Regions from separate parts of the Actinoallomurus sp. NPDC052274 genome, predicted to be linked through region 1. Evidence: riboswitches for the same ligand, from Rfam matches in the RefSeq annotation. Region 1 holds a riboswitch; the other holds the start of a gene.
What was found. Region 1 has a riboswitch for cyclic di-AMP ahead of AB0K82_RS02775 (CHAP domain-containing protein). Riboswitches for the same ligand answer to the same signal wherever they lie in the genome.
Positions count from the first base shown of each region.

Region 2: another riboswitch for cyclic di-AMP. It lies ahead of AB0K82_RS25140 (CHAP domain-containing protein); the one in region 1 lies ahead of AB0K82_RS02775 (CHAP domain-containing protein).

Region 1 covers NZ_JBFAUT010000002.1:189,136-204,449, reverse strand. Annotated here, with positions in the region: gene AB0K82_RS02780 (penicillin acylase family protein) at 196-2,682, opposite strand; gene AB0K82_RS02775 (CHAP domain-containing protein) at 2,797-3,534, opposite strand; cyclic di-AMP (ydaO/yuaA leader) riboswitch at 3,542-3,685, opposite strand; cyclic di-AMP (ydaO/yuaA leader) riboswitch at 3,773-3,917, opposite strand; gene AB0K82_RS02770 (alpha/beta family hydrolase) at 4,310-5,002, shown strand; gene AB0K82_RS02765 (hypothetical protein) at 5,039-5,428, opposite strand; gene AB0K82_RS02760 (hypothetical protein) at 5,772-6,080, shown strand; gene AB0K82_RS02755 (serine hydrolase domain-containing protein) at 6,305-7,462, shown strand; gene AB0K82_RS02750 (dienelactone hydrolase family protein) at 7,528-8,235, shown strand; gene AB0K82_RS02745 (DUF4118 domain-containing protein) at 8,335-9,087, opposite strand; gene AB0K82_RS02740 (cytochrome P450) at 9,422-10,675, opposite strand; gene AB0K82_RS02735 (FAD-dependent monooxygenase) at 10,928-12,457, shown strand; gene AB0K82_RS02730 (phytanoyl-CoA dioxygenase family protein) at 12,512-13,384, shown strand; gene AB0K82_RS02725 (ketoacyl-ACP synthase III family protein) at 13,452-14,504, shown strand; gene AB0K82_RS02720 (ketoacyl-ACP synthase III family protein) at 14,542-15,314, shown strand, end outside.
Region 2 covers NZ_JBFAUT010000031.1:16,869-32,182, forward strand. Annotated here, with positions in the region: gene AB0K82_RS25120 (nitrite/sulfite reductase) at 1-1,327, shown strand, start outside; gene AB0K82_RS25125 (Insertion element protein) at 1,324-1,500, shown strand; gene AB0K82_RS25130 (phosphoadenylyl-sulfate reductase) at 1,497-2,210, shown strand; gene AB0K82_RS25135 (sirohydrochlorin chelatase) at 2,192-2,965, shown strand; cyclic di-AMP (ydaO/yuaA leader) riboswitch at 3,427-3,573, shown strand; cyclic di-AMP (ydaO/yuaA leader) riboswitch at 3,681-3,822, shown strand; gene AB0K82_RS25140 (CHAP domain-containing protein) at 3,835-4,587, shown strand; gene AB0K82_RS25145 (hypothetical protein) at 4,730-5,347, shown strand; gene AB0K82_RS25150 (TetR/AcrR family transcriptional regulator) at 5,468-6,151, shown strand; gene AB0K82_RS25155 (isovaleryl-CoA dehydrogenase) at 6,138-7,745, shown strand; gene AB0K82_RS25160 (trehalase family glycosidase) at 7,865-10,012, opposite strand; gene AB0K82_RS25165 (beta-galactosidase) at 10,015-12,054, opposite strand; gene AB0K82_RS25170 (carbohydrate ABC transporter permease) at 12,051-12,896, opposite strand; gene AB0K82_RS25175 (sugar ABC transporter permease) at 12,893-13,837, opposite strand; gene AB0K82_RS25180 (sugar ABC transporter substrate-binding protein) at 13,842-15,173, opposite strand; gene gcvPA (aminomethyl-transferring glycine dehydrogenase subunit GcvPA) at 15,275-15,314, shown strand, end outside.

The DNA.
Region 1 (15,314 bases):
GGTGGAAGCCCCCGGACGATCACCGTCCCGTCCGCGTTACCCGTCCTCAGCCGGGCCATGCGACGTCAGCACACAAAGGGCATTAATCGCTGCGCAAGCGACTATCCCCTACAAAAGGTGTTCCGCGCCTTCAGCGTCCCGCCGCCATCGGTCGCCTCGCAGACGAATGGCCAAATTGGTCCAAAACAGTAGAAGTCAGCCGTGCCGGGGTTGCAGCGTCAGGATGTGCGCGGCCTCGCGGCGTACGGTGTCCGGAGCGGACCGCATCGGGATCGTGTCGCCGCGCGCCCACAGTCGCGCCTGGTCCCAGTAGTGGTCCGCGAAGGCGTGGCCGGACGCGCCGGTGAGGTTGACCCAGCGGGAGCGGTCCAGGTCGGCGAGGTCGGCGATCATGCGCATCGACGGCACCCAGTCGACCTGGTACCCCTCCTGCGGATTCCAGCCGGTCGCGTCGACGAGCGAGTCGCCGCCGGACAGCTTCAGCGGCCCCCGGTTGAACAGCCACTCGATCGGCCCGATGCCGGAGGTGCCGAACGTCTGGTTGGTGATCGTGAGCGTGTGCAGGTCGCCCCAGCGCCACTTCTTCGGGTCGCCGCCGAGGCGCTTGCGCAGCTCCTGGTCCGCGTCTTTCACCGCGAGGCGGAGCATGTCGTCGCGGGTCTCCCTGGCCGGCGTGCGCACGTCGTCCCACCAGGGGTCGTCCGGGCGGTTCAGGAGGTTCCGCAGCACCTCGAACCAGCGGTCGCCGCCGTCGGGGCGGGCGCCGTCGGGCAGTTCGTCGTTGAACGTCCGCAGCAGCAGGTGGCGGTAGACGGCGTTGTAGAAGGCCGCCGGTGCCGAGTCGGCGGGCTGGGTGAAGTCCCAGCCGCGCAGCAGCGCCACGGCGGGCCCGGAGCCGACGCGCAGCAGGTGCGGCACCAGCGTCGGCGCGAAGCCGTTGCGGTCGTCCAGCTGGATCCGCCCCATCGTCGCCGCGTCCATCTTCGGCGTCCGCCCCACCAGTTCGGCGATGCGCGCCGCGCGGTAGCCGTACGCCCAGTCCCGGGTCAGCATCCTCGGGTAGCCGGGCCCGACGGCCGCGTTGTTGGCGGTGACGATGTAGCCCTGCGGCGGGTCGTACGTACGGGGCAGGTCGTCGAACGGGATGTAGCCCGTCCACTCCTCCTTGCCGGTCCAGCCCTGCGCGGGCCAGCGCCCGTCGCCGCTCGACCGGATCGGGATGCGGCCGGGCGCCTGGTAGCCGATGTGCCCGTCGACGTCGGCGTACAGGAGGTTCTGCGCGGGCACCTCGAAGAGCCGGGCCGCGTCGCGGAACCGCTGCCAGTCGCCGGCGGTGTCCAGCGACACGATGGCGTCGGCGGTCCGGCCCGGGTCCAGCGCGGTCCACCGCAGCGCGACCGCCGTGCCGTTCCCGGCCGTGCGGACCGTGTCCATCACGTCGGACAGCAGCGGCCCGTGCCGCGTCGCCCGTACGGTGAGGGTGACGGGCCTGCCGCCGGCCACCTTGATCTGTTCGGTCCGGACGGCGAGGGGCTCCTGACGGCCCTTGTACTCGTACGTCGAGCCGGTGACCCGTTCCAGGTACAGGTCGGTGACGTCCGGGCCGAGGTTCGTGAAGCCCCAGGCGATCCGGGCGTTGTGCCCGATGATCACGCCGGGGACGCCGGAGAACGTGAACCCGGTGACGTCGAAGGGGCAGGCGGCCGACGCGGTGCGGCAGTGCAGTCCGGCCTGGTACCAGAGCGACGGCATCTGCGGCGCGAGGTGCGGGTCGTTGGCGAGCAGCGGCCTGCCGGTGTTCGTCCGCGCGCCCGACACGACCCAGGAGTTGGAGCCCAGGCCCGGGGCGCCGTTGCCGAGCATGGTCGGCATGGCGTGGATGGCGGCGGCGACGCGGGTCAGCGCCGGCGACAGCGCGCGGGCCCGCGGCGCCGGACCCGTACGCCCGCCCGAATCCCCACCGCCGGGGACGATCACCGGGTTCCGGTCGTACGGATAGTCGGGGTACAGCTGGTCGACGCGGGCCGGGGCGACCTTGGTCGCGGCGATCGCGCGGCCCAGCTCCTCGTCCATGTTGCTGCGCAGGTCCCAGGCCATCGCCTTCAGCCAGGACAGCGAGTCGACGGCCGTCCACGGCTCGGGGTGGTAGCCGCTGCGCCGCAGGCCCAGCACGGAGTACTCCAGGCTCTGCGTGGCGGTGTTCCGGTGCCGGGCCAGCCAGGCGTTCACGCCCTGCGCGTACGCGTCGAGGTAACGCCGGGTGTCGGGCCGCAGCAGCGGCAGCTCCTGCTCGGCGACCCGCCGCCAGCCGAGCGTACGGACGACCTTGTCGGTGTCGAGGGTGGTCTTGCCGAACAGTTCCGACAGCCGTCCGGCCGTGATGTGCCGCCGGAAGTCCATCTCCCAGAACCGGTCCTGCGCGTGCACGTAGCCCTGCGCCCGCATCAGGTCCTCGGCGTTGTCGGCGTAGATCTGCGGGACGCCCCACCGGTCCCGGAACACGGTGACGTCCGCGCCCAGGCCGGGGACGGTGACGCGCCCGCCGACCTGTGGGTACGACCGCCGGACCGTCCACCACCCGTACAGCGTGAGCACGAGCGCGAGGGCCAGGAGCACGGCCAGGATGCGGACCGCCCAGCGGGCCGGACGCGGCAGCCGGGCAAGCGGCGCAAAACGGGCCATTGACCTTCCTTACCCCAGGACCGGGATGATCGCGTCAGTAAACCATCCACGCATGCCGACCGCCCACGCCCCGAACCAGCGGATTCGGCGCGCGGGCGGCGGGAGAGATCGCGGCTACTGGGCGTACTCGGGGTAGCCGTAGCCGACGACGTAGTCCTTGCTGCGGGTGCGGACCTTCACGGCGTCGTCGGTGTTTCCCTCGACGGTCTGGATCGTGCCGTCGCCGTTGTCCTTGATGACCAGGCCGACGTGGTCGATGCTGTCGATGTCCTTGCCGCCGTTCCAGGAGAAGAACACGACCGCGCCCGGCTTCGGCGCACTGCCCCAGCGACCCTGGTCGTGGAACCACTGGGCGTGCGCGGGGGTGAACGCGTCGCCGCCGAGGCCCTTGACCCCCGCCTGGGCGCCGACCCAGGTGACGAACATGTCGCACCAGGACGCGGCGGCGTAGTCGCTGATCGACCCGCCGTCGCGCGCGACTCCGAGCTTGGCGTACGGCGAGGCCATGAACCACTGGTTGAACTTGCTGCCGCCGGCGGGGTCCTCGGTGGTGCCGACCTGGGACAGGGCGATCTTCAGCGCGTCGGCCGCGGTCGGCACCTGCTGCCGGCCCTTGTCCGAACCTCGGGGATCGGCGTCCAGTCCTCTGCCGGAAACCTGTGTCACCTGATGTCCCTGGGTGGACGGGACGCCCGCCGGCGCGCGACCGGCCTGCGCGGGGAGCGAAGACGCCTCGGCCGGGCCGGCGGCGGCGGCGGCGAAGATGAACGCGGCCAGGCCGGCCGTCGTGATGCCCGACAGGGCTGCGGTGATGCGTGCTCCGGATCGTTCGAGTCGAGGGGCAGCGGACACGGGGTACTCCTTGCTTCCATGCCGCTTACCGGGTTAGCTGACGGGTTCGGGCGTGGAAGCTGCCCTACGGCACGAGGGGAGTGCCGATTCACCCCAGTAATACGTTTGGGTCCCCGGTTCCACAGTGGTGTGGATTCAGCGGATCGCCCGAATTCGGGCGGCTTATACAAGAGACTGCCGGGCGGCCGCCATCACGATGGCGGCGGATGGGATCAGGGGATGGGCGCGGGCAAGGTTCTACTCCTTACTTCCAGACGCCTACCGGGTTAGCTGACGGGTTCGAGCGTGGAAGTCGCCCTACGGCACGGGGGATGTGCCGATTCACCCCGATGATGCGGTGGGTCCCCGGCTCCGTGAGGTCACGGACTCGGCGTTGCCGCTCTCGCGTACGCACTCCGCGGAGTGCTCGGCGGTAGCAGCGCGATTTGGATATGAACCGGCTGGGTCGGGCCGCGCTCGGGCAGGCGTCTTGTGAACGCCCTATCGCCTGGGTCGGCAGGCCGGCCATGGCCGACGGATATGCGGGCGACGCGTGGGGAGCGCCGCGAGAGTTATTGGAACATAGCAGGACAAAACACTCACTCAAATAGTGAGTTTACGTGATGTGGGTCACTTGTCGCACGCAATGCCAGAGGTCGGGACTGCGAGCTGTATACGGAAGTTATTCACGTGGCATTTGTTAACGATGTGACTGGTGTTACTCGTTTCCGCGGGACCATCGCCTCTGGCCCGCATCGGTGTCCCGGTGAATCGTGGAAGCGAGGGGGAAAGAGCCATGGCCTTCATCAACCGAAGCGGCGATGACCGCCCGCGCGAGGAAGAAGTCGAGATACAGGCCGGACCGATCCGGCTGGCCGGCACCCTGGTCGTCCCCGGACCGCCGCTCGGGTTCGTCATGTTCGCCCACGGCAGCGGCAGCAGCCGCCGGAGCCCGCGCAACCGCTTCGTGGCCACCGCGTTGAACCAGGTGGGGCTCGGGACGCTGCTGTTCGACCTGCTCACCGCGGCGGAGGAGGCCGACCGCGCCAAGGTGTTCGACATCGAGCTGCTGGCCCGGCGCCTGGTGGACACCACCGCCTGGCTGTGCGCCCGCCCCGAGGCGAGCGGGCGGCGCGTCGGCTACTTCGGCGCCAGCACCGGAGCGGCCGCCGCGCTGTGGGCCGCCGCCGAATCCCGGACGGACGTCGCCGCGGTCGTCTCCCGTGGCGGCCGGCCCGACCTCGCCGCCGCCCGCCTCCGGCAGGTGACCGCGCCCACGCTGCTGATCGTCGGAGGCCGGGACGAGGTCGTCATCGAGCTGAACCGCCAGGCCCAGGCCCTCATGCGCTGCGAGAGCCGGCTTGAGATCGTTCCGGGCGCCACCCATCTGTTCGAGGAGCCCGGCGCCCTCGAGACGGTCGCGGAGTTGGCCCGGGAGTGGTTCCTCGACCACCTCGCGCCGATCGGGCAACGCCCTCGAGGGGCCTGAACGGCGCCGCGGCGGAGGCTCGGGCGGGGATGGGCGTCACCAGCCCCAGCGGGCGCCCATCCGCTGGGAGATCCTGCAGATTCTGTGCCTCTTCCGGCAGAAGGCCACTTGGGTATTGGTCCGTCCGCTCACGTTGGTGTTCGACACCTGCTGCAGGCCGCGATTGACGGTGGGGCTGAGCACGGTCGTGTAGTTCTTGTTGAACTTCCCGTTCCCGACGTGCATGGCGACGCGCACCCATTTGCCATGGCCGTCGCCTCGGGGCAGGACGCCCATCCGCTCGACCCGCCCGATCGCCGCCTGGCTCGCGCGCGCCTGCGCCGGCGCGAGCACCCCGGAAACGCCGCAAAGGAGGACGGCGAGTGCGAGGATGCGCCCGTTGCCGGGCAGCCGGGCAATGGACCTCTCATCACGGCGACGAACCATTCGTGGCACACCTGGCTTCTTGCGCCCTTCGCTGGGCGCGCTCGGTGGACAACCGGGACGTCGGCTTCTATACCCCGCGCACGACATGATCCCGTCACCTGCCCCCGACGCGGTCAGAACATTACCCGCCCTTTCACCGCCCATGCCGCAACGATCCGGCGGGCGGGCATCGGCAAGAGAATGCTAAGCGGCCTTCAAGTTTCACTCATCACCACAATGAACCGTTGACTTTCGAAGTCACTGTGATGTCACCTGATATCGGGACATACATCTAAATGTTCTCAAATGACGCGCGTGGCTGCCGAATCGTCGCGCGCGAGCCGTACCGAAGGAGGTATCTTCCATGGGTATTTCGCGCCGGATGGGAGTAGCGGTCTCTGGCCTGGCCTTCGCGGGGGCAACGGTCGCGACGCTCGGCGCAGCCGGGCCGGCGAACGCGCAGACGGCGACGATCACCCCGCAGCACTCCGTCGCCGCGAGTTACTCCCGCGTCACTCGGCACCGGCACGGGCGCGCGTTCCTGCGGCACAGACGGTACGGGCGTGCGCCCGTACGGTACTGGCGGACGAGCGGCACGACGAGTTACTCGTACTCCTACTACAAGCGCACTTCCTACTGGTACTGGTGGAGCGGGTGCGGCTGCTGCTGCTAGCGGGGTGAACGGCAGAACGGCGGCCCCACCAGTCTGATTCCTCGTGACGGCCCGCCCTGGGGAGCCCGGGGCGGGCCGTGCCGGACGTGTCGTCGCGGCCGGTTCGGTTCTCCTGAGGCCGCCCCCCGGCGCGTGACCCCCGGGCGATGGTAGGGCCAGAGGTACCTTCGAAGTACCGCCAGCGGGATCGATCCGTCACCTGCCCCGTACGTAACGTGACCGCCATGAGCGATCATCGTTTCGGTAACCGCAGGCGTCTCACCACCATCGTCGCGCTGACCTGCCTCGGCATCCTCGGCGCCGCCACCGCGCCGAGCGGCGCGCTCGCCGCACGCACCGGCCGGACCGGAGGCGTCGTCCAGCAGCGGCTGAACCACCTCGTACGCGACGACGGATTCCCCGCCGCCCTGGCGTCCGTGCGCGGTCACGACGGGGACTTCCGCCACTACACCGCCGGCGTCGGCGACCTGAGGACCAAGGGCAGGGTGCCGGCCGACGGGTACGTGCGCATCGGCAGCAACACCAAGACCTTCACCGCCGTCGTCGTCCTGCAACTGGTCGGCGAGGGCAGGATCCGGTTGGACGAGCCGATCGAGACCTACCTGCCGGGCCTGATCCGCGGCGACGGCATCGACGGCCGCCACATCACGGTACGGCAGTTGCTGCAGCACACGAGCGGCCTGCCGAACTACACGTCCCTCTTCGCGAACGGCTTCCTGCCCTACCAGCACCGCTACTTCGAGCCCCGCGAACTGCTCGACCTGGCCCTCGCCAAGAAGGCGGACTTCCCTCCGGGCACGAAGTGGGAGTACAGCAACACCAACTACGTCGTCGCCGGGCTGCTGGTCGAGAAGATCACCGGGCGCCCGATGGCCGAGCAGATCACCGATCGCGTCATCACGCGCATCGGCCTACGGCACACCTACTTCCCGGGCGTCGGCGACCAGACGATCCGCCGGCCCCACCCGGAGGGGTACGCCAAGGACGATCCGAAGGCGCCGCTCACCGACGTGACCGAGTCGGACCCGTCCATGGGCTGGGCGGCCGGCCAGATGATCTCCACCCCGAGCGACGTGGACCGCTTCTTCACCGCGCTCCTCGCCGGTCGGCTGCTCGCGCCGGCGCAGCTCAAGGAGATGCGCACGACCGTCGCCGCGCCGGAGATGGGGAAGGGCGTCCGATACGGGCTCGGCCTCATGAGCACGCCGCTGAGCTGCGGTGGCGTCGCCTGGGGCCACGGGGGCGACATCCCCGGGTACTCCACGAGCAACGCCGCCACCGAGGACGGCCGCGCCGTCACCATCGCCGTCACCGAGCTGCCCACGGACCTGGCCCAGATCGGCCACCTGAACGCGGCCGTCGACGCCGCCCTGTGCGAGTAGCAGGCGGCATTCGCCTGTGGGCCGGTGGTATGAAGCCTCTGAGGAACTCGCGAGGAGGGTCACTGATGATCGAGACGTCGTACCTCACGGTGGACGGCCTGAACGCCTACCTGGCGCGCCCGGAGGGTGGTTCCGCCGCCGGCATGCTCCTGCTTCCCATGATCACAGGGATCGGCGAGCAGGTCCGGGAGTTCGCCGACGACCTCGCCCGGGCCGGCGTGACCGCGCTGAGCTGGGACCCGTGGCACGGCGTGAGCAGCGACGACACTCCGATCGGTGAGCTGCGGGCGCGGATGGACCGGCTCGACGACGAGGTCGTGCTGACGGAACAGCGGCGGCTGCTCGATCATCTGCTGGGCGAACTCGGTTGCGGCAGGGCCGGCGTGATCGGCTGGTGCCTGGGCGGCCGGTTCGCCCTGATCCTCGGCGGCCGCGACGAGCGGCTCGCCAACGTGGTCGCCTACCACCCGACCGTCCCGGGCACTCCGGCCCCGAACCACACCGTCGACGCGGTCGAGCACACCGCCCGGATCAAGGCGCCGGTCATGATGCTCTATCCGGGCGCGGACGCCCTGGTTCCCCTCCGCAGCTTCCAGCGCCTGCAGTCCGCCCTGCAGTCGCGCGAATCCGGCGCGAGCATCGTGCACGTCTACCCGAACGCCGCGCACGGGTTCAGCGCCCGCAGTCGCCGAGACGATCCGATCAACGCCGAGGCGTTCGACATCTCCTGGCCCCAGGTGCTCGACTTCGTCCGGGTGACCACGGCCGGGTGACCGACACCGGCTGACCGGCACCGGCTGACCGGCACTGGGTGATCACGGCCTTGTGAACACGGCCGGATGACGGAGCGCCTGGACGCCCGGGGCGGCGCCCTACTGTTCCCGTCTCGCCGGTCCGGCCGTGTCCAGGGCGACGCCCGCCTGGTCGGCGAGCGTGACGGCGACCAGACGGGCCTGCAGCGACGGCCGCTCCCCCGGCACGGGACTCAGCATGAACCGGCCCTGGAAGTGACCGTTGCCGAAGGCCCGCAACTCGACATCCTCCTCCGGCCAGCCGCGCCGTTCCACCTCCCAGCGCCGGCGGCCGACGACCAGGCCGCCGTCCTGTTCCAGCCGCGGCGGATGGCCGAGCAGCGAGCCGTACTCGAACCGGCACGCACGCAGGTGCAGCAGGTCGCCGAGCTCTCTCCGGACGTGGTCGACGACCGCGTCGGCGGAGGTCGCCCCCTGCGCCAGCCGGGCGGTGTCATGGATCCGGGCGAGGTAGCCGGCGTCCGTGACGGTGATCACCTTGAGGCGCCGGGCGCGGGCGGCCAGTTGGGAGACCGCGAGGCCGACCGCCAGCAGCAGCACCGCGGTCTGGACGTCGGCGGCCCGGTGGATGAGGAGACTCTGGTAGGGCGGGGTGAGGAAGAAGTCGAACCACGCGGCGGCCGACAGGGCGGCGAGCGCACCGGCCGGCCGGCTGCCGAGGGCGGCGACCGCCACGACGACCACCACCAGGATCAGAGCCAGGTTGGTCCTCGACACGCCGGTACGGAACGGCAGCAGGACGAGCGCGACCAGCAGCGGACCGGCCAGCGCGGCCGCCACGGCGATGACGTCGCGATACCGGTGTCCGATCATGCCGCACCTCCCGCCTGTCCGGACGCCTTGGGCGGCGACCCGCGCGCTCTGGGCGGAAGCCGGTCGCGCCCGAGGCCGCGACGGCGTGGACCGGCGCGCCGATCGTCCCCTAACGAGGAGTACCCGCGGGCCGCCACCGACTACCGGCCGCGCAGGCGAGGCAGGGCCTCCGCGCCGTCGCTCCGCCCGGGAACCTCGCCGCCGACGAGAACACTCCGGTCCGCATATCGCTCATTATTCGGTTATCCGCGCCGGAAAACCGCGCCGACAGTGGCGCTATTCACACGCTCGGTAATTGCTCTGTATCGCAATACTCACATCATTGGTTGATGATTCATCTAATGGCGGCCTCGTCGGCGTCGCGTGCCGAATGGCCGGCCGATGGCGTGCCCCAGGCGACCGGCAGCCGGTCCACGCCGTACACCGCCGACCGCTCGCGGGTCGGCACCTCGGCCGCCGGGACGGCGAGGCGCAGGTCGGGGAGGCGGTCGAAGAGCGCGGTCAGCGCGATGCGCAGCTCGGCCCGCGCGAGGTGCTGTCCGAGGCACTGGTGGATCCCATGGCCGAAGGCGAGGTGCCCGGTCGCGGGTCGACCCAGGTCGAGGTCGTCCGGATGGGGGAAGCGCTCGGGGTCCCGGTTGGCGACCGGCAGCGCGAGCACGACCGTCTCACCGGCCGCGATGACCTGGCCGTCGATCTCGACGTCGGCGAGCGCGGTGCGCCGTACGTCGAACTGCAGGATCGACAGGTACCGCAGCAGCTCCTCGACCGCGCGCTCGGCGACGTCGGCGTCCTCGCTCGGACGGGTGCGCCGGGTCTCGTCCGTGAGCAGCACGAACGTCCCGAGGGCGAGCATGCTCGACGTCGGCAGGTGCCCGGTGGCCAGCAGCACCATGCCGAGGTTGGTGAGCTCCTCGTCGGTCAGGTCGCCGGTCGCGACGGCGTGCGCCAGCAGCCCCTCCTCGTCCGGGCCGCCCGCGCCCCTACGCAGCCGTCCGATGAGGCCGCGCACCGTCCCGGTGATCGACATCACCGCCTCGACCGCGCGCTCGGGGGTGGAGTCCAGGTCGTTCATCACCGCGGTCGCCGCCTGGATCGCGTGCCGGTCCTCCGCCGGCACGCCCAGGAGTTCGCAGATGACCAGGGCCGGGACCGGCACGGCGAACGACGTGACGAGGTCGGCGGGCGACCCGCCGGCCGCCATCGCGTCGAGGGCCCGTTCTGTGTACCGCCGGATCGCCGGGGTCAGCTCCGCGACGCGCCGAGGACCGAAGTGGCGGCTGAGCAGGCGGCGGTACCGGGTGTGCTCGGGCGGGTCCATGTGCGGGAAGATGCCCGGCTCCGCGGGGGCCGGCCGCTCGTGCGCGCGCTCGCGGCCCACCGGCTGATGGAGCAGCTCACGCCGGGTGCTGAAGCGCGGATCGGCGAGGATGGCCCGGGTGACGGCGTAGCCGGTGGCCACCCAGCCGAGGTGCCCGTCCGGGTAGGCCAGCCGGCTGAGCGGGGGGCGTCGCCGCAGCTCGGCGGGCGGGTCGAAGGGGGTGGGTCGATCGGTCTCCAGCGGACGGGCCGTCCGGCCATCGGTCATCCGACCACCTCCGGGCCGGCTCCGGGCAGCCGTCGGCCCGGAGCATGATCATCAGCGGCTGATTATGCATGACAAGTCCGAAAAAACACACCACTAGTCATTTCCGGACCGTCCGATTAGCATCGGCGCTGACCGAACGGACACATCTGTCAAACACGTTGGGCGAACGGGCCGTCGCAAATGTCGCCGGTCCGTGATCGGTGACCCGGCGTCTCCTTCCTCACCCTCACTGTCATCCCCTTAGAGGTGTTAATGACGGTTCGGCATGCTCAAGTCGCGGTCGTCGGCGGTGGACCGGTGGGGCTCATGCTCGCCTGCGAGGTGGCCCTCCACGACGTGCCGGTGGTCGTGCTCGAACGACTGCCCGAGATCGAATGGCGCCCGAAGGCCGAGGGGATCACCGGCCGGGCTGTCGACATCATGGACCGCCGCGGCCTGATGCTCGGGGTGACCGAGACCCCCACGACGCCGCCGACGGCCGAGCAGCAGGCCCGCGTCGCCGCCGGTGAGCGACGGCCGGACAGCCTGCTGCCCAAGGAGTTCCCCCGCGCGCGGCACTTCGCCGGCATGTTCCTGCTCCGCCCCGAGTCGCCGGACCTGCTGGTGCCGCAGCAGTTGCTGGAGGAGGACCTGGCGCGGCGCGCGACGGAGCTGGGCGTCGAGGTACGGCGCGGTCACACCGTCACCGGGTTCGCCCAGGACGACGACGGCGTAAGTCTCGAGGTCGAGGGTCCGGACGGGCCGTACGAGCTGGCGGCGGAGTGGCTGGCCGGCTGCGACGGCGGCCGCAGCACGATCCGCAAGCTGTCCGGCGTCGCGTTCCCGGGCACGGACGGGGTCACGACCGGGTACCGCGCCTTCGCCGACATCGACGACCCCGACTTCCACCTGCCCGGCTGGTTCCGCAAGGACGGCGGGCTCCTGGTGTACGAGGAGGGGCCGCCCCGGTTCATCACGCTGGAGTTCGACGGACCACCGGTGAACCGGGACGCGCCGATCACGCTCGAGGAGTTCCAGGGCGCGCTGCGCCGGCTCAGCGGCACCAAGGTGACGGTCACCGGGATCACGAAGATCACCCGGTTCACCGACAACGCGCGGCAGGCGGAGACCTACCGCAGCGGGCGGGTGCTGCTGGTGGGCGACGCGGCGCACGTCCACTCGCATTGGAGCGGTCCAGGGCTGCGGCTCGGACTGGGCGACGCCGTCAACGTCGGCTGGAAGCTCGCCGCCGTCGCGCGCGGCTGGTGCGACGCGGACCTGCTCGACACCTACACCTCCGAGCGGCATCCGATCGGCGCGCAGACGCTGGAGATCCAACGGGCCTCGATCGCGCTGATGCGACCCGGCCCGCACGTCGACGCGCTGCGCCGGCTGCTCCGGGAACTGCTACTGCGCGACGAGGCGAACCGGCAGCTCACCGCCCTGGTCGACGACCTGCACATCTCCTACGACATGGGCGACCCGGCACTGACGAGTCCGCTGGTCGGCCGGTACAGCCCCGACCTGCGCCTACGGGGCGCCGACGGGACGGTACGGGTCGCGGAGCTGCAACGGAACGGCCGGGCGCTGCTGCTCGACCTGCGCTCCGACCCGGCCTTGCGCGCCCTCGCCGAACCCTGGTCCGACCGGGTCGACGTGGTGACCGCCGAATGCGCCGAACCTCCGGCGGACGCCCTGCTGATCCGCCCGGACGGCTTCGTAGCCTGGAGCACCCCCGCCGGCCCGGCGACGCTGCCGGCCGCCCTCGCCCGGTGGTTCGGCCCGCCCGCCACCACCGCCTGACGTGCGCCTCGAACCCCTGACAGAGACCGCCGCCGCCCGTGATCGGAGGCCGGAGTGAGTGATTCCAGGCTGACCACGCTGCCCGCGTCCACCTCGGTCGACAAGGCGATCGAGGTGGTCGACCGTGACGGAGCAGTGATCATCGAGGACTTCCTGGACGCCGAGACGCTCCGCGGGCTGTGGGCCGACCTCGGACCGGCCCTCGAACGCCAGGCTGACGGCGACGGGCGGCTCGTGGGCGAGAAGACCCGCATCCTCCCCGGTCTGGTCCGCCGGACCCGGCACTCGACGGCCGTCATGCGGCAGCCGCACTTCCTCGGCCTCGCGCGGCACTTCCTGCAGCGCCCGGTGAAGGCGTGGCTCGGTGAGCAGCGGGTCGAGTTCGTCCCGACGATCCAGCTCGGCATCTCCCGGGCGATCCAGACCTCGCCCGGCGTGCCGATCCAGGCGCTGCACCGGGACGACACGGCCCACCTGCGCACCCACCCGGGCCCGGAGAGCCGGGTGCAGGTCATGGTGGCCGCGAGCGAGTTCACCGCGCGCACGGGCGCGACCCGGGTGATCCCCGGCAGCCACCGCTGGGACGACGAGCGGGCGCCCCGCGACGACGAGGCGGTGCCCGCCGAGATGCGGACCGGCTCCGCGCTGCTCTGGCTCGGCAGCACGTACCACGGGGCCGGGGTGAACACCTCCGACGCGCCCCGCACCGGCCTGTCGTACGCCTACGACCTCGGCAACCTCCGCCAGGAGGAGAACCAGTACCTGTCCGTGCCGCTGGACCTGGTCCGCGGCTACCCCGAGGACATCCAGCGGCTCCTCGGCTACGAGGCGTGCCCGCCGATGTGCGGGCTCTACGAGCTGAGCGATCCGATGCTGCTGCTCCGCGACGAGGCGGCGACACCCGCCTCGGCGCCCGATCCCCGGTGAGACCCGGCGGTCTCCGCTTTCACTCCGCCCCGTGCCGCGGCGGACCCACGCGCTGAAGGAGGGACAGATGCGCACACCCGACGTGTACCTGCGCAGCATCGGCGTCCATCTGCCACCGGTGGTCACCATCGAGACGGCCGTCGCCGAGGGCCGCTACCCGGCCGACGAGGTGGAGTACTTCCGGCTCGGCGGGGCCGCGGTGGCCGGTGACGTGCCGGCCCCGGAACTGGCGCTGCGCGCCGCCCGCCACGCGTTCGAGCGCTCCGGCGGGCTCTCCCCGCGCGACCTGGACCTCATGCTGTACTCCGACGTCTGGCATCAGGGGCCGGAGGGCTGGGAGCCGCAGTACTACCTGCAGCAGCACCTGGTGGGCGGCGACGTCCTCGCCGTGGAGATGCGGCACGGGTGCTGCGGGATGTTCAGCGCGCTGCAGCTCACCGCCGGGTACCTGCGGCCGGACGGCGGCACCGCGCTGCTGGTCGGCGCCGACAACCACGGCACCCCGCTGGTCGACCGGTGGCGGATGATCGAGGGCGCCGTGATGGGCGACGGCGGGTGCGCGCTGCTGGTCACGACCGAGGGCGGGTTCGCCGAACTGCGGTCGGTGAACGTGGTCGTACTGCCGGAGGCCGAGGCGGTCAACGACGGCGGCGTGCCGATGTTCCCGCCGGACGCGACCGTGGGGCGGCCGCTGGACTTCGCCGCGCGCAACCGGGAGTTCCGCAAGCGGCTGATCGGCGGGAACGGCGCCGACGTCATGCTCGCGATCCAGAAGACGCTGCTGGAGCTGGTCGACCGGACCCTCCAGGAGGCGGACGTCACGCTCGACGAGGTGGCGCGCGTGGCCTTCCCCCACGGGCGCTGGGACGACCTCGAGCACCGGGGCGTCAACTGGCTCGGGCTCACGTTGGCCGACACCACCTGGGACTACGGGGCGCGGATCGGGCACCTGGGGGTCGGCGACCAGTTCGTGGCCCTCGACCACCTCCTGACGACCGGGGCGCTGGCCGCCGGCGACCACGTGCTGCTCGTCGGGCTCGGCGCCGGAACCACCATGGCCTGCGCCGTGCTGCGGATCCTCGACATCCCGCCGGAGTACCGGTCCGGCGGACCGGCCTGAGCGCCGGAAGACGGCAGGGACACGACGGGGAGGCGGCATGGAGACGGCGGACATGTACATCAGCGGGGTCGGGTCGTACGTCCCCGCGACGGTGAGCGTCGACGACGCCGTGGCGGCGGGCCGGTACACCGGCGAGGAGGTCGAGCTGCACGGGCTCGCCTCGGTCGCGGTGGCCGGTGACGTCCCGGCGCCGGAGATGGCGTTGCGCGCGGCGCGCAGCGCGGTGGCCCGCAGCGGGCGGTCCCCGACCGACCTCGACCTGCTGCTGTACACCTCCACCTGGCACCAGGGCCCGGAGGGCTGGCCGCCGCAGGCGTACGTGCAACGCCACCTCGTCGGCGACGGAGTCCTGTCCACCCAGCTTAAGCAGGGCTGCAACGGCATGCTCACAGCCTTCGAGCTGGCCGCCTCCTTCCTGCGGGCGGCGCCCGGCCGCCGGGCCGCGCTGCTGGTCGCCGCCGACAACTACGGCACCCCGCTGGTCGACCGGTGGCGGATGCTGCCCGGGGCCGTCGCCGGGGACGCGGGCAGCGCCGTGGTGCTCGACACCGAGCCGGGGTTCGCCCGGCTGGCGTCGGTGTGCTCGGTGTCGGTGTCGCAGGCCGAGGAGATGCACCGCTGCGCCGAGCCGCTGTTCCCGCCCGGCATCCTCGAGGGCCGTGCGGTCGACTTCGCCGCGCACAACGACGAGTTCCGCAGGCGAGCCGTTGTCGAGGGCGACGGCACGCGCGTGCTGGTCACGCTCGACGAGCGGATGGCCGAGGTGATCGACCAGGCGCTGGCGGAGGCCGGTGTCAAACCGGACGACGT
Region 2 (15,314 bases), on a different contig from region 1:
GACGATCGCCGACGTGTCGTCGAAGTACGCCCGTGGCACCGCGGACATCACCGACCGGCAGAACATCCAGCTGCACTGGGTCGAGATCGAGAACGTCCCGGCCATCTGGGAGGCCCTGGAGGCGGTCGGGCTGCACACCACCGAGGCCTGCGGCGACACGCCGCGGGTCATCCTCGGCTGCCCGCTCGCCGGGATCGACGCGGACGAGGTCATCGACGCGACGCCGCAGCTCCGCGACATCCACGACCGGTACATCGGCCACCCGGACTTCTCCAACCTGCCGCGGAAGTTCAAGACGGCGCTGTCCGGCTGCACGGCCCAGTGCACGATCCACGAGATCAACGACATCGCGTTCGTCGGCGTGGTCAATGACGAGGGCGAGGCCGGCTACGACCTCTGGGCGGGCGGTGGTCTGTCCACGAACCCGATGTTCGCCAAGCGGCTGGGCGCGTTCGTCCGGCCGGACCAGGTCCACGAGGTCTGGGCGGGCATCACCGGGATCTTCCGCGACTACGGCTACCGCCGGCTCCGGCACCGCGCCCGGCTCAAGTTCCTGATGAACGACTGGGGCCCGGAGCGGTTCCGCGAGGTCCTGGAGAAGGAGTACCTCGGGTACGCCCTCGCGGACGGCCCCGCGCCCGGCGGACCGCGGGACCAGCGCCGGGACCACGTGGGCATCCACCGGCAGCGCGACGGCCGGTACTACGTCGGCTTCGCGCCGAAGGTCGGCCGGGTCGACGGCGACATCCTCCGCGTCATCGCGGACCTGGCCGAGGAGTACGGCTCCGGCCGGGTGCGCACGACGACCGAGCAGAAGATGGTCATCCTGGACGTTCCGGAGGAGCGGACCGAGGAGCTGGCCGCCGAGCTGGAGGCCCACGACCTGCGGGTCCGCCCGTCGACGTTCCGCCGCCAGACGATGGCCTGCACCGGCATCGAGTACTGCAAGCTCGCCATCGTCGAGACCAAGCGGCGCGGCATGGATCTGATCGAGGAGCTGGAGCGGCGCCTGCCGGACTTCGACGAGCCGCTGACGATCAACATCAACGGCTGCCCGAACTCCTGCGCCCGCATCCAGACCGCCGACATCGGCTTGAAGGGCCAGTTGGTCACCGACGCGAACGGCGACCAGGTCGAGGGCTTCCAGGTCCACCTGGGCGGCTCGATCGGCGGGGAGTTCGGCAAGAAGATCCGGGGCCTGAAGACCACCGCCGAGGAACTGCCCGACTACGTGGAGAGGGTGCTGCGCAGGTTCCAGGAGAACAAGGCCGACGGCGAGTCCTTCGCCGCGTGGGTGCAGCGTGCGGAAGAAGGTGACCTGAAGTGACCGAACGAGCCGTCCCCTTCTACTGCCCCTACTGCGGAGACGAGGACCTGGAGCCGTACGAGAGCGACGGCGGCTGGCACTGCCGTGCCTGCACGCGGGCCTTCCGGCTCCGCTTCGTCGGGCTCGGCGCGCTCAGCTCGGCGGGTGCTCCCCGAGGGGAGGGCTCGGCATGACGCTCCTGTTCGAACGCCCCACCGCGGCGCTCGACCTCACCGACATCGTCGAGTCGGCGGCGGACGCCCTGGAGGACGCCTCCGCCGAAGAGGTCATCCGCTGGTCGATCGCGACGTTCGGCGACCGGATCTGCGTGACGTCGTCCATGAAGGACGCCGTGCTGGTGGACCTCGCTTCCAAGGTCCGCCCCGGCATCGACGTGCTGTTCGTCGACACGGGGTACCACTTCGCCGAGACGGTCGGCACCCGCGACGCGGTCGAGGCCGTCTACCCGGTGAACGTCGTGAACGTCACCCCCTCGCGTACCGTCGCCGAGCAGGAGCGCGACCTCGGGCCCCGGCTGTACGGCCGGAACCCGGACCTGTGCTGCCACCTGCGCAAGGTCGAGCCGCTGAACCGCGCCCTCGAGCCGTACCTCGCGTGGATCACGGGGATCCGGCGCGAGGAGACCTCGCACCGGCGCGGCGCGCGCGTGGTCGAGTGGAACGCCGCGCGCGGCAAGGTCAAGGTCAACCCCCTCGCCCGCTGGAGCCAGGCCGACCTGTACGGCTACATCGAGAGGCACGGCATCCTGGTGAACCCGCTGCAGTACGACGGGTACCCCTCCATCGGCTGCGAGCCCTGCACCAAGCGGGTCGCGCCGGGCGAGGACCCGCGCAGCGGACGCTGGGCCGGCACCGGAAAGACCGAATGCGGCATCAACCTGTGAGACCTCGGAGCAGCCGGGCGGCGGTCCCCCTGGTCGCGGTGGCCCACGGGAGCCGTGATCCACGTGCGGCGGCGACGGTCGAGGAACTTCTCGATCTTGTACGTCGTTCCTCGGGGGTGCGGGTCGTGACCTCCTATCTCGACCACGCTCCCCCGGCACCGGGGCAGGCGCTCGGTGGTCTCGTCGGAGAGGGGGCCGACGAGGCCGTCGTGCTCCCTCTTCTGCTCACGGCCGCCTATCACAGCAAGACCGACATCCCCGGCGCGCTGCGGGAGGCCCGGGCGGCCCACCCGCGGCTGGCGCTGCACTACGGCGCCACGCTCGGCCCCCACCCGCTGATGACGGGCGCCCTGGAACGGCGGCTCGCCGAGGTGGGCGTCCGGCCCGACCCGGAGACGGCCGTGGTGCTCGCCGCGGCCGGCTCCAGCGATCCGGCGGCGAACGCGACGATCGACCGGATGGCGCGCGACTGGGGCGGCTGGCGCGCCGTCGTCCCCGCGTACGCCTCCGCGGCCCGTCCCACGCCCCCCGAGGCCGTACGCGCGCTGTACGCCGCGGGGGCGCGGCGTGTGGTGGTGGCGTCGTACTTCCTGGCCCCGGGCTTCTTCGCGGACAAGGTACGGGACGAGTCCCTGGCGGCGGGCGCCGTGGCCGTCTCACCGGCCCTGGGCGCCGCCCCCGAGCTGGCGGAGATCGCCGCCCAGCGCTATCGCGAGGCCCTCGTCCGGGCCGACCTCGTCGCGGCCGCGGGCTGAGCGACCTTCCTCCGGCCGGCCGGAACACCGGCCCGGCATCTCCGCCGGCCGGCCGGAACGGCGGGCTGAGCGATCTTCTTCGACTGGCCGCGACGCCCTATGCCGTAAGGCTTTTCGGCCCGTCCGCAATTATGATCATTTCCAGGCTTCGTGATTCTTTTTCCTTATCCGTAAATTGATCACGGCAGGCCATGGCGGCAATAAGATCATGTATTCCAATGGATCATGTGAGCCATGTCGCAAATCTGGGTATTTGGCCCGTCGGTATTCGCGTGCTATGTTCGCCTAAGTCCGGCGGACGCCCCCCATGCGCCTCCCGGAAACCCGCCGGCGACGGCCGGCCCACCAGCGCAGACGGCGCGGCGCGAAGAAGCGTGCGAGGGCCTCCGTACAGAGCCGGGATGATTCATATCCAATATCACGCCACTCCCGTGGAGAACCCCTTGATCCATTTGGATGCGGGAGCGGCAACGTCGAGTCCGTGAAGATCACGGAGCCGGGGACCCACACGAAGTCCCGGGGTGAATCGGTACACCTGTCGTGCCGTAGGGCGACTTCCACGCCCGAACCCGTCAGCTAACCCGGTAGGCGTCTGGAAGTAAGGAGTTTCGGAACCTCGTCCGCGAGTCCTCCCTGATCTGAATACCTGGTCGTCGTCCCTACCCCTGGGACCGTACGACCAGACCCTGTCTCTTTGTTCGTGCCGCCCGCGCAAGCGGGCGACCCGCTGAATCCGCACCTCGCGGAACCGGGGACCCACAAGAAGTCCCGGGGTGAATCGGCACATCTCTCGTGCCGTAGGGCAGCTTCCACGCCCGAACCCGTCAGCTAACCCGGTAAGCGGCATGGAAGCCGAAGGAGTACCCCCCGTGTCCCCTCGACACGCCAAACCCCGCTTTGCACCGAAGAAGTGCCTCACCGGCCTCGTCGCCGGTGCCGTGACCGCCGGCGCGGCCGCGATGGCCGTCGCCACCGCCGCGCCCGCCGTCTCCGCGCAGACCCCCACCGCGTCCCGTCCCGCCGCCCACCAGGCTGGTCAGGTACCCGCACCTGGTACGGGTAAGGCGAAGCACGCCCGCCCGGTGAACGACAACCCGCACGTCAAGGTGCACACCGTCGCCGAGCAGAAGGCGAAGAGGGTGCCCACCGCGGCGGACGTCGTGAAGCTCGCCATGTCCCAGGTCGGCACGACCGAGAACGCGGGCGGCGGCAGCAAGTTCAACCAGTGGTTCATGACCACCCCGTACGCCAAGGCCGGCGCCGCGCGCGACGGCGGGTCGGTCAACGACTACGCCAACGCCTCCTGGTGCGACATGTTCGTCACCTGGGTCGGCGACCAGCTCGGCGTCAAGGGCATGGGCGGTGACGCGTTCACCCCCTCCCACGCCAAGTGGTTCATCTCGCAGGGCCGCTGGGGCACCACTCCCAAGCCCGGCGCGGTCGTCTTCTTCTCCTGGAACGGCAGCGGCGTCGACAACATCGATCACGTGGGCCTGGTCATCAAGGACAACGGCGACGGAACGATCCAGACCGTCGAGGGCAACACGGACGACGCCGTGAAGGTCCGGACGCGTAACACCTCCACCGTCGTGGGCTACGGCTACCCGGAGTACCCGCAGTAATTCACCCGTCGACGCGTGCCGTGCCGCCGTCGGCGACGCGGCACGTGCCGACCTCCCTTCCCGGGCCGTTCCCGGGATCTCTCCTCACCCCTCCCCCGGTACCCCCATGCCCTCATCCCCCCATGCCCCCGAAAGGAAAGCGATGATCAGGTTCTCGACCAAGGCCATCGCCGGTATCGCCGCCGGTGTCGCTCTCGCCGGCGGCGGCGTGACCACCGCCCTCGCCTACGGCGGCACCTCGGAGGCGGCGTCGGCGCCGCAGGCGCAGAGCGCCCCCGCGAAGACCTCGCAGCAGGCGCAGGCCGAGAAGCGCGTCGACAGCGCCGCCCAGGACCGGATGCTCGTGGCGGTCAAGAAGGACAAGGACCCCAAGAAGGACACCAAGAAGGACGCCAAGGCGGCGGCCCTGCCGGGTGGCGTCTCCACCGCCACGTCCTTCTGGGACCCCTCGACGGCATCGGGCAAGCCGATGTCGTACCACACGATCGCCAGCCCGTACTGGCCGCTCGGCACGAAGGTGAAGATCACCTACAACGGCAAGAGCGAGATCGGAGTCGTCGAGGACTTCGGCCCGGCGGAGTGGGCGGTCGCCCAGCACAACCCGCCGGCGCTCATCGACCTGTCGGAGAAGATGATGCAGCACCTCACCGGCACCGCGTCGAACTCCATCACCATCAAGTTCCAGGTGCTGGAGCTGGGCAAGGGTGGCGTCTACCGCCACTCCGGCACCGGCTACGACACAGCCACCGGCAAGGCGTAACCCGCTCCCCCTCGCCTGCCGGCCGGACGGCGCGGGATCCCCTCTCGGGATCCCGCGCCGTTCTTTCGTCTCCGGTGACAAGGCTTGCCGGGAAGGAGTGAACTGAGGTTCAATCCTTGTGTGCCGTACCGCCGCACGCCCCGCGTCGAGGCCCGGCTCAGCGCCTCGCGGGAACGCATCCGCGCCGCCGCGCTGGCCGTCGTGGCTGAGCGGGGCTACGCCGGATGTTCGATCGCCGCCGTCGCCCGGCGGGCGGGGGTGGCGACCGGCAGCGTCTACCGCCACTTCCCGTCGAAGTCCGAGCTGGTCGCCGAGGTGTTCCGGGTGGCCTCGCAGCGCGAGGTGGACGCGTTCGCGCGCGCCGCGTCGCCGGCACGGCCGGCGGCCGAGAGCGTCGCGGCGGTGATCGAGACGTTCGCGGGCCGGGCCCTGCGCGCCCCCCGCATGGCGTACGCGCTTCTCGCCGAGCCGGTGGACCCCGCCGTCGACGCCGAGCGGCTGGTCTTCCGCCGGGCGTACGCCGCCGTCCTCGCTGGACTCATCGGCCGCGGCATCGCCGCCGGCGAACTCCCCGACCAGGACGTCGAGGTCAGCGCCGCCGCGCTCGTCGGCGCCATCGGCGAGGCCCTCGTCGGCCCCCTCGCGGTCGGCGCGGCACAGCCCGCCGACGCGTGTCCGCCCGCCGCCCCGGCCCTGCCGACCCGGACGGACGCGGCGGCGCGCGACCGGGTCCGGGCCGGCCTGATCTCCAATCTCATCTCGTTCGCCCAGCGCAGCATCGGAGCGGTCAGTGACAACACATGAGGTCTTCAACCAGGTCCCCCCGCTCATCGGCCACGACGTGGCCGACGATCCGGCTCTTCTCGACGGGATCTTCCGGGAGGGCGGTGGCTGGGCGGCCGAGGCCGTCCACGAGCTGGGCCGGCTGGCCGGCACCGAGCAGGCCCGGGAATGGGGCCGGCTCGCCAACGAGCACCCGCCGGTGCTGCGGACCCACGACCGGTACGGCCGGCGCATCGACGAGGTGGAGTTCCACCCGGCCTGGCACGAGCTGATGCGGGTCGCCGTCGGCCACGGGCTGCACGCCCGCGCCTGGACCGAACGGTCCGGGGCACACGTCGCCCGCGCGGCCAAGTTCTACGTCTGGCGGGTCGACGCCGGTCACGGCTGCCCGATCTCGATGACCTACGCCGCCGTACCTGCGCTGCGCCACGCGCCCGAGCTGGCCCGGCGGTACGAGCCGCTGCTGACGTCCGACACCTACGACTTCGGGCTGCGGACCCCGGCGGACAAGCGCGGCATTCTCGCCGGCATGTCGATGACGGAGAAGCAGGGCGGCTCCGACGTCCGGGCGAACACGACGCGGGCGGTGCCGCAGCCCGACGGCACGTACCTGCTGACCGGCCACAAGTGGTTCACGAGCGCGCCGATGTGCGACGTGTTCCTCGTCCTCGCGCAGGCGCCGGAGGGCCTCACCTGTTTCCTGCTGCCCCGCGTGCTGCCCGACGGCACCCGCAACGCCATCCGCCTGCAGCGGCTCAAGGACAAGCTGGGCAACCATTCGAACGCGTCCGCCGAGGTCGAGTACGAGGAGGCGGTGGCCTGGCGCGTCGGCGACGAGGGGCGGGGCGTCCGCACCATCATCGAGATGGTCAACATGACCCGGCTCGACTGCGTCGTCGGCGCAGCCGCCGGGATGCGCGAGGGCCTCATCCAGGCCGCCCACCACGCCGCGCACCGGCAGGCCTTCGGCCGGTACCTCATCGACCAGCCGCTGATGCGCAACGTCCTGGCCGACCTGGCCGTCGAGTCCGAGGCGGCGACCGTGCTGATGCTCCGCCTGGCGGGGGCGACCGACCGGGGCGAGACCGCGTTCAAGCGGCTCGGGCTCGCCGTGAGCAAGTACTGGGTCTGCAAACGCTGGCCCGCCCACGCCGCGGAGGCCCTGGAGTGCCTCGGCGGCAACGGCTACGTCGAGGACTCCGGCATGCCGCGGCTGTTCCGCGAGTCGCCGCTCAACGGGATCTGGGAGGGCTCGGGGAACGTCTCGGCGCTCGACGTGCTCCGCGCCATGGTCAAGGAGCCGGAGACCGTCGAGACGTTCTTCGACGAGGTCGGCCTGGCCTCGGGCGCGGACGCCCGGCTGGACGCCGCCGTGCGGGAGGTCAAGGACTCACTCGCCGACGTCGCGACGATCGAGCTGCGCGCCCGGCGGATCGTGGAGCGCCTCGCCCTGGTGCTGCAGGGTTCGCTGCTGGTCCGGCACGGTCACCCGGCGGTCGCCGACGCCTTCTGCGCCTCCCGCCTGGACGGCGACTGGGGCCGGGCGTTCGGAACGCTGCCGGCCGGCGTCGACTTCGCCGCGATCGTCGAACGGGCCCGCCCGAAGATCGGCTGACTCCGGCCGCCCGCGGCTTCGAAGGCCGGTGCCGCGGAACCGGAGTCGCTCGCGGCGGACGTGCGCGGGCCCGCGGCCGGCCGAGGCCGCGGGCCCGTGATCTCACCGGCCGATCCCGCTCAGGCGATGCCGGGCAGCAGCGCCGCCGACCAGCTGAAGTTGGTGGAGTTCAGCGGCTCTCCGGTCAGCGGGTCGTAGTTCTCCATGATCGGACCGTCGCCGAGCAGGCCGCCGGCCGACCGCCACAGCCGGTCCGCCGCGGTCGCCGCGTCCCTGCCGTAGCCGTACCGGCGCAGGCCGGTCAGCGCGAAGTACGCCTGGTCGAGCCAGACCGGCCCGCGCCAGTACTCGTGCGCGGCGAAGTACGGCGAGCTCTTGGCCACCGTCGGGAACGGCACCTTCGTGGCGAACTCCGCCGGGTCGGTCAGCCTGGCCCGGACCCGCGCCGCCTCGGCGCCGTCGGCGACCCCGGCCCACAGCGGGACGGCGCCCTCGATGCCCCGGCCCCGATCGACGAGCCGCCGGCCGGTGGCCAGGTCGGTGTCGTAGAAGAAGCCGGTCGCCGGGTCGTACATCTTGGCCCGGATGGTCGCGGCCAGCGTCCGTGCCTGCGCGGTGTACCGCGCGGCGTCCGCCCGGTGCCCGAGCCGCGCGGCGATGGCCGCCAGGTAGCCCTTCTCGGCGACGAGGTAGGAGTTCAGGTCGACCGACTCCTGGTTGAGCGAGTAGCCGACCAGGCGGCCGTTCGCGTCGCGGTTGTCCACCACGGTCGTGCCGAGCGCGGCGTCGAAGCGCGGGGCGTTGTCCATGCCGCTCTCCCAGGCCGCCGCCTGCCGCCGTTCCTCGGTGCTGTCGTTGGCCGGGTCGACGGTGGCGCCGTACTCGGCCAGGCCGTCGTGGTCGTGGTCCCGGTCGCGGTACCACCAGTCGTGGTAGGCGACCAGCTTCGGGTACATCTCCTTGAGGAACGCGGTGTCGCCGTTCGCCTGGTACACCTCCCAGACCGCCCAGGCGGCCAGCGGCGGTTTGGAGTTGCGCTCGTTCCAGTTGCCGCCGCCGCGCGCCGGGTCGTTGTAGAAGACGCAGTCGGGGATCATCCCGGCGTCCTGCGGGCGGGTCGGCGAGTCGGGGCGGACCTGATAGTCGAACATCGACCGGATCTGCGACTCGGCGAGCGCGGGCGCGAACCGGGCGGTGCCGACCGCCTGCTTCCAGGTGTCCCAGGCCCAGAGCCCGCCGGTGAACCACTTGTAGGTGATCGACGGGGTGACGCCGTCGTGCTTGAGCATCCCGGCCGCGCCGCGCCAGTTGGTGATCAGCGTCTCGACCGACTTGACCAGGGCCCGGCGCCGGTCGGCGGGCACGCCCCGGGTCGCGGCGGTGACGTAGCCGCGCCAGCGCGCGTCGCCCCGGGCGACGGCCTGCTCCGGCCGGCGCAGCAGGTCGCGCACGACCGGCAGCTCCCGGTCCCGCTCCGCCGCGGTGAAGGTGTAGGTCTCGGTCCAGGTCAGCGCGGTGGTGCGGTGCGGCGCGACGGTCCGCGGACTGGCCAGCTCGGTGTCGTACGAGTCGCCGGTGACCGTGGTGCGGACCGGCTCGGCGTGCACGACCTCGAACCGCTCGGTGCCGTCGGTGAGGTAGTCCCAGACCTTCCGGACCTTAGCGAAGTCGACGGCGACGCCCTGGCCGGTGGCGCGCAGCGACGGGGCGCCGCGCATCGGCTCGGTGTCCGGCCGCAGCAGCGCGCCGCTCCAGCCGACCTCCAGCGTGCGCGCGGTGGTGCCGGTGTTCTCCAGGTACGCCCGCACGAGCGCGCTACGGTCGCCGCCGAACCGCAGCTCCAGGGTGAGGCGCAGCCCGGGCAGGTCGTACGACTGGCGCAGCAGGCCCGGCAGCGCGGTCAGCACCGGCTTCTTCGCGGCGGCCAGGTCGATGTCCCGGCCGTTCTCCCGCAGCCGGATGCGGGAGAACGCCTTGCTCAGCCACCACGGGTACTCCTGCGCGATGTACATCGGCCCGGAGAACGCGCCGTACGTGGAGGGGTCCTTCGGCAGCGCGTAGGCGTGCCACGCGCCCTGGTCGGCGAACACGTTGATGTCGCTGACGTCGGCGGGCAGGGCGGTCGCGGGGACGCCGCGCAGGTCGAGCACGTCGGCGTACCCGGTGGGCCCGGCGGGCGGCGGCGCGGCCTGCGCGGCGGGCAGGCCGGTGATGACGAGGGCCGAGCCGAGCGAGAGCCCGGCCAGGGCGTGCAGCGATCGACGCATGGTCACCTTTCGTGGGGAGGGAGCGGCCCCTGGGGCGAGGCCGTCTTGAGCACCGCCGCCCCGAGCGCGGGCAGCCGGAGCGTGCCCCGCACGGCGGTGCCGGTCAGCAGCTCGACCCCGTCGGGCACGGGCACGTCCGTGTCCGCGCCGCCGTGGTTGAGCAGGAAGAGGTAGGAGGCGTCCGGGCCGTCGCGGCGGGTGACCTCGACGCCGTCCGGGGCCGCCAGCACGGGCCGGACGCCCGCGTCGGCGAACACCGCGTCCAGCAGGACGCCGACGTCCTCGCCGAGGTGGCAGCCGACGTACCAGGCGCGGCCCGCGCCGTGGTCGTTGCGGGTGATCGCGGGACGGCCGGTCAGGGGGCCGGCGGCGTACGCCCCGACCACCTCGGCCGTCGTCGCGGTCAGCCACTCGCTCCACAGCGTCGCCGCGAGGACGCGGTCGCCGGCCGCGACCTCGGTCGCGTCCCCGTCGGCGATCGGCCAGAACTCCTCGACGGCCACGCCGAGCACGTCGCGGAGCGGGCCCGGACAGCCGCCGTCGTGGATGTGGTCGTGCTCGTCGGCGACGCCGCTGAAGCAGCCGCAGACGAGCCGTCCGCCGCGTTCGACGTGGGCGGTCAGCCACCGCGCGGTGGCCTCGGTCACCAGGTACAGGTTGGGGGCCAGGACGACGCGGTAGCCGTCGAGCGGCGCGCCGGGCGGCACGAAGTCGACCGTCACGTTGCGGGCGTGCGCCGGGGCGTACCACGAGGCGGTCAGCTCGCGCAGCCGCAGCCGCGACGACGGATGCTCGTCCAGTTCCAGCGCCCACCAGGAGTCCCAGTCCAAGACGACGGCGACGTCGGCGGTCAGCCTGCTGCCCGCGACCTCGCCGATCCGGGCCAGTTCCCGGCCGAGCCCCACGGTGCCGGCCCAGCGCGGCGACGCGACGCCCCGGTGCGGCAGCAGCGCGCTGTGGAACTTCTCCGCGCCCGCCCGGGACGCCCGCCACTGGAAGTGCAGGACGCCGTCGGCGCCGCGCGCCACCGTCTGCAGTGACCACAGCCGCTGCAGCTCCGGGGTCTTCGGGACGTTGACGGGCCGCCAGCTCACCCCCGAGGGCGCCTGCTCCATCAGCAGCCACGGCCGGCCGCCCTTGAGCGAGCGCATCAGGTCGTAGTTCAGCGCCGCGCCGACGTGCGCCGCCGGGTCGGCCGGGTCGGGGTAGGCGTCGTCGGACACCAGGTCCTCCTCCGCGGCCCAGGCCCAGTAGTCCAGCGCCTTGAACATCGACATGAAGTTCGTGGTCACCGGCACGTCGCCGCGGACCTCGTCGAGCACCGCCTTCTCGGCCCGGTGGCAGGCCAGCAGCGCGTCGGAGCAGAACCGCCGCCAGTCCAGCACCTGGGTGGGGTTGACGGGGCCGGGCGCGGCGCGCGGCGGCTCGATCTCCTCCCAGGCGCCGTACCGCTGGGACCAGAAGTCGGTGCCCCACGCGGCGTTCAGCGTCGTCAGGTCGGCGTACCGCTCCCGCAGCCAGCGCCGGAAGTCGGCGGCCGAGGTCGGGCAGAAGCACTCGGTGACGTGGTCGCCGTACTCGTTGTGGACGTGCCAGAGGACGAGCGCCGGATGGTCGTGGTACCGCTCGGCGATCGCCCGCGCGAGCCGTACGGCCGCCCGCCGGTAGACCGGCGAGGACGGGCAGTAGTGCTGCCGCGAGCCGAACTCCAGGCGCACGCCCTCGGCGGTGACCGGCAGCACCTCCGGGTGCGCGCGGACCAGCCAGGCGGGCGGCGACGCGGTGGCGGTGGCCAGGTCGACGCCGATGCCGCTGCCGGCGAGCAGGTCCAGCAGCCGGTCGAACCAGCCGAAGTCCCAGGCGTCGGGGCCGGGCTGCAGCCGCGCCCAGGAGAACACCCCCACCGTGACCAGGTTGACCCCGGCCTCCTTCATCAGCCGGACGTCCTGCTCCCACACCTCCTCGGGCCACTGCTCGGGGTTGTAGTCGCCGCCGTACAGCAGACCCGGGATCCGGGTCAGCCGACCGTCGGTCCGCGTCATCCCTTCACCGCCCCTCCGAGCAGGCCGGACACGAACTGCTTCTGGAAGATGAAGAAGACGAGCATCAGCGGCAGCGTCGCCAGGAACGAGCCGAGGATCAGCCCGGAGTAGTCGACGTGGCTCTGCCCGACGAGGGTGTACAGCGCGACCGGCGCGGTGTACTTGTCCTCGGTGTTGAGCATCAGCAGCGGCCACAGGAAGGAGTTCCACTGGCTCATGAACGTGAAGATGGCCAGCGCGCCGAGCTGGGGGCGCACCACCGGCAGCACGATCCGGTAGAAGACGCGCAGGTCGCCGGCGCCGTCCATGCGGGCCGACTCGATCAGCTCGTCGGGGAAGTCCAGGAACGCCTGGCGCATCAGGAAGATGCCGAACGAGTTGGCCAGGAACGGGAGGATGACCGCCTGGTAGGTGTCGATCCAGCCGAGGTTCGACATCATCTGGAACAGCGGGACGAGCAGCACCTGGAACGGGATCATCATGGTCGCCAGCACCAGGCCGAGCAGCAGCCCGCGGCCGCGGAACCGGTACTTCGCCAGGCCGTACCCGCACATGGCGGAGATCAGCGAGCTGACCACGGTGTAGACGACCGCGACGCCCAGGCTGTTGGCCATCACCCGGGCGAAGCCGATCGAGTGCTGCAGCGACACGAGGTTGTGCAGCAGCCGCCCGCCCGGCAGGAACGGCGGCGGGGAGCGGAACAGCTCGTCGTTGTCGCGGGTGGAGGCCACCACCATCCAGTAGAACGGCACGATGCTGACCACCGCGCCGGCGGCGAGGAACAGGTAGCCGACCGCGCGGCCGAGCAGACGCGGGCGCAGGGTGCGGGTCGTGGTGGTCATCGGCCCGACCGGTCCTTTCCGAGGAAGCGGAACTGGACGAACGAGATCAGCCCGATCAGCAGGACGACGACCCACGCGATGGCGGCCGCGTAGCCGAAGTCGAGCTGCTCGAAGCCGACCTTGTACAGGTAGAGGACGGGCGTCATCGTGGCGTTGCCCGGCCCGCCCTTGGTCAGCACGTAGTTCTCGTCGAACAGCTGCAGGGTGCCGATGGTCGAGGTGACCGAGCAGAACAGGATCACCGGCCGCAGCTGCGGGACGATCACGCGGGTGAAGGTCGTGAAGGCGCCCGCGCCGTCGATGGCCGCCGCCTCGTACTGCTCGCGGCCGATGCCCTGCAGCCCGGCCAGGAGGATCACCGCGTTGTAGCCGGTCCACCGCCAGGTGATCGATCCGATCAGCGCCAGCCGGGCCCAGCCGGGGCTGTTCAGCCAGTCCACCTCGGGCAGGCCCACGGCGTGCAGCGTCTGGTTCACCATTCCGCCGTCGGTCTTCAGCAGCACCCGGAACACCACCGAGTAGGCGACCAGCATGGTCACCGCCGGCAGGAAGTAGGCGATGCGCCAGGTCGACCGGAACCGCAGCCACGACCGGTTCAGCCCGTACGCCAGCAGCAGCCCCAGGCCGATCATGAGCGGGACCTGCACGATGAGGATCAGCCCGGTGTTGCGCAGCGATGCCCAGAAGACCGGGTCGTGCAGCATCCGCCGGTACTGGGCGAGCCCGACCCAGGTCTGCACGCCGTCGCGGTCGGCGGTGAAGCTCTGGTAGACGCTCGCCAGCAGCGGATAGGCGAAGAAGAGGACGAACAGCGCGGCGGCCGGCCCGGCGAAGATCCACGGAGTGAGCCGTGGCAGGCCGCGCCGCCCCTCGCCCCGGCCGGGCCGCCGCCCGGCCGGGGCCGGCGCGCGCACGGCCTCCCGTGTCACGTCGACGGTCACGGCGTCACCCCACCGCGCGGCCGGTCGCGGCGGCGATCTGCTGCGCCGCCGAGTTCAGCGCCTTCTGCGGATCGTCGTGGTGCAGCACGATGCCGGAGATGGTGCCGTTGACGATGTCGGACGCCTTCGACCCGTCCTTGGTGTACTCCACCGGCGGCACGGTCTTCTCCAGGTCGGCGAACGTCTTGAAGACCGGCCGCCCGCCGTAGTAGTCCTGCGGCGCGCTGACGTACGGGTCGTTCAGCGCGGGCAGGAAGGCCGGGAAGAGCCCTTCGGTCTTCAGCATGGACGCCTGGTTGGCGGCGTCGGCCAGCGCGAACTCGACGAACGCCCACGCGGCCTCGGGATTCTTGGTCTGGCCGGCGACGGCGAGGGTCGAGCCGCCGTCGTTGGACGTGCGCACGCCACCGGCGTCGAAGGCGGGCAGCGGGACGACGCCGAACTTCCCCTTAAGCTCCTTCATCTCGTCGGTGAGCGTGCCGGACCACCAGACGGCGTACGGAGTGGTGGCGACCTTGCCGGACTTGGTGGCGGCGACCAGGCCGTCCCAGCCCTTCTCGAAGTCGACCAGTCCCTTGTCGGCGAGCGTCTTCAGCAGCGTCGCGGCGCGGACGGCCTGCTGGTCGGCGACGGCGACCTTGCCGTCCTTGAAATACCGCTGGCCCTGCTGCTGGAGCATCATCGGGAACGTGCTGTCCTCGGCGGGGTCCATGACGAGCAGCTTCTTGCCGGTCTTGGCCTTGATCTGCTCGCCGGCGCGCACGTAGTCGTCCCACGTGTGGATCGAGGCCGGGTCGACGCCGGCCCGCTGGAACAGGTCCGTGCGGTAGAACAGCGCGCACGGGCCGCTGTCCCACGGCAGCGCGAACACCCGGCCCTGCTCGTCGGTGACGTTCGCCCAGGTCGCGGGGGCGAAACTCGACTTGTAGCGACCGGCCAGGGACGTCAGGTCGTACAGCCCGCGCGGGAAGTTGCCGATGTAGCTCGGCAGCTTGCTGCCCTCGACGGTGAGGACGTCGGGGAGGCCCTGCCCGGACCGCATGCCGACGGTGATCTTGTCGTACGCGTTGTCGTAGCCGATGTCGACGACCTTGACCTTCACGCCGGGGTGCTGCTGCTCGAAGGCGGGCGCGAGTCGCTTGAGCGCCTTGGCGGCGACGTCCCACGACCACACGGTGACGTCGCCCTTGAGCGCGGTGGCCGAGCCGGACTTCAGCGCGGGGCCGGGCCTGCGGGCCGTCCCTCCGGTGGCGCAGCCGCTCACCGCGAGCAGTACCGACATCACGCCGGCGAACCCGGCGGTCAACACTGACCGCCGTTTCAGGCTCGTCGCCATCTTGCCTCCCAGGACTGGTATGAAGAATGCTGTATACAGCACACTGCATCATGTGCTTTCGTCAAGAGGGTGCGACGAGAAACTCGAAAGCGAGGACGTGTGTGAGCGTTCATCCGTACATCCCCAACTCCGTACCGGCCA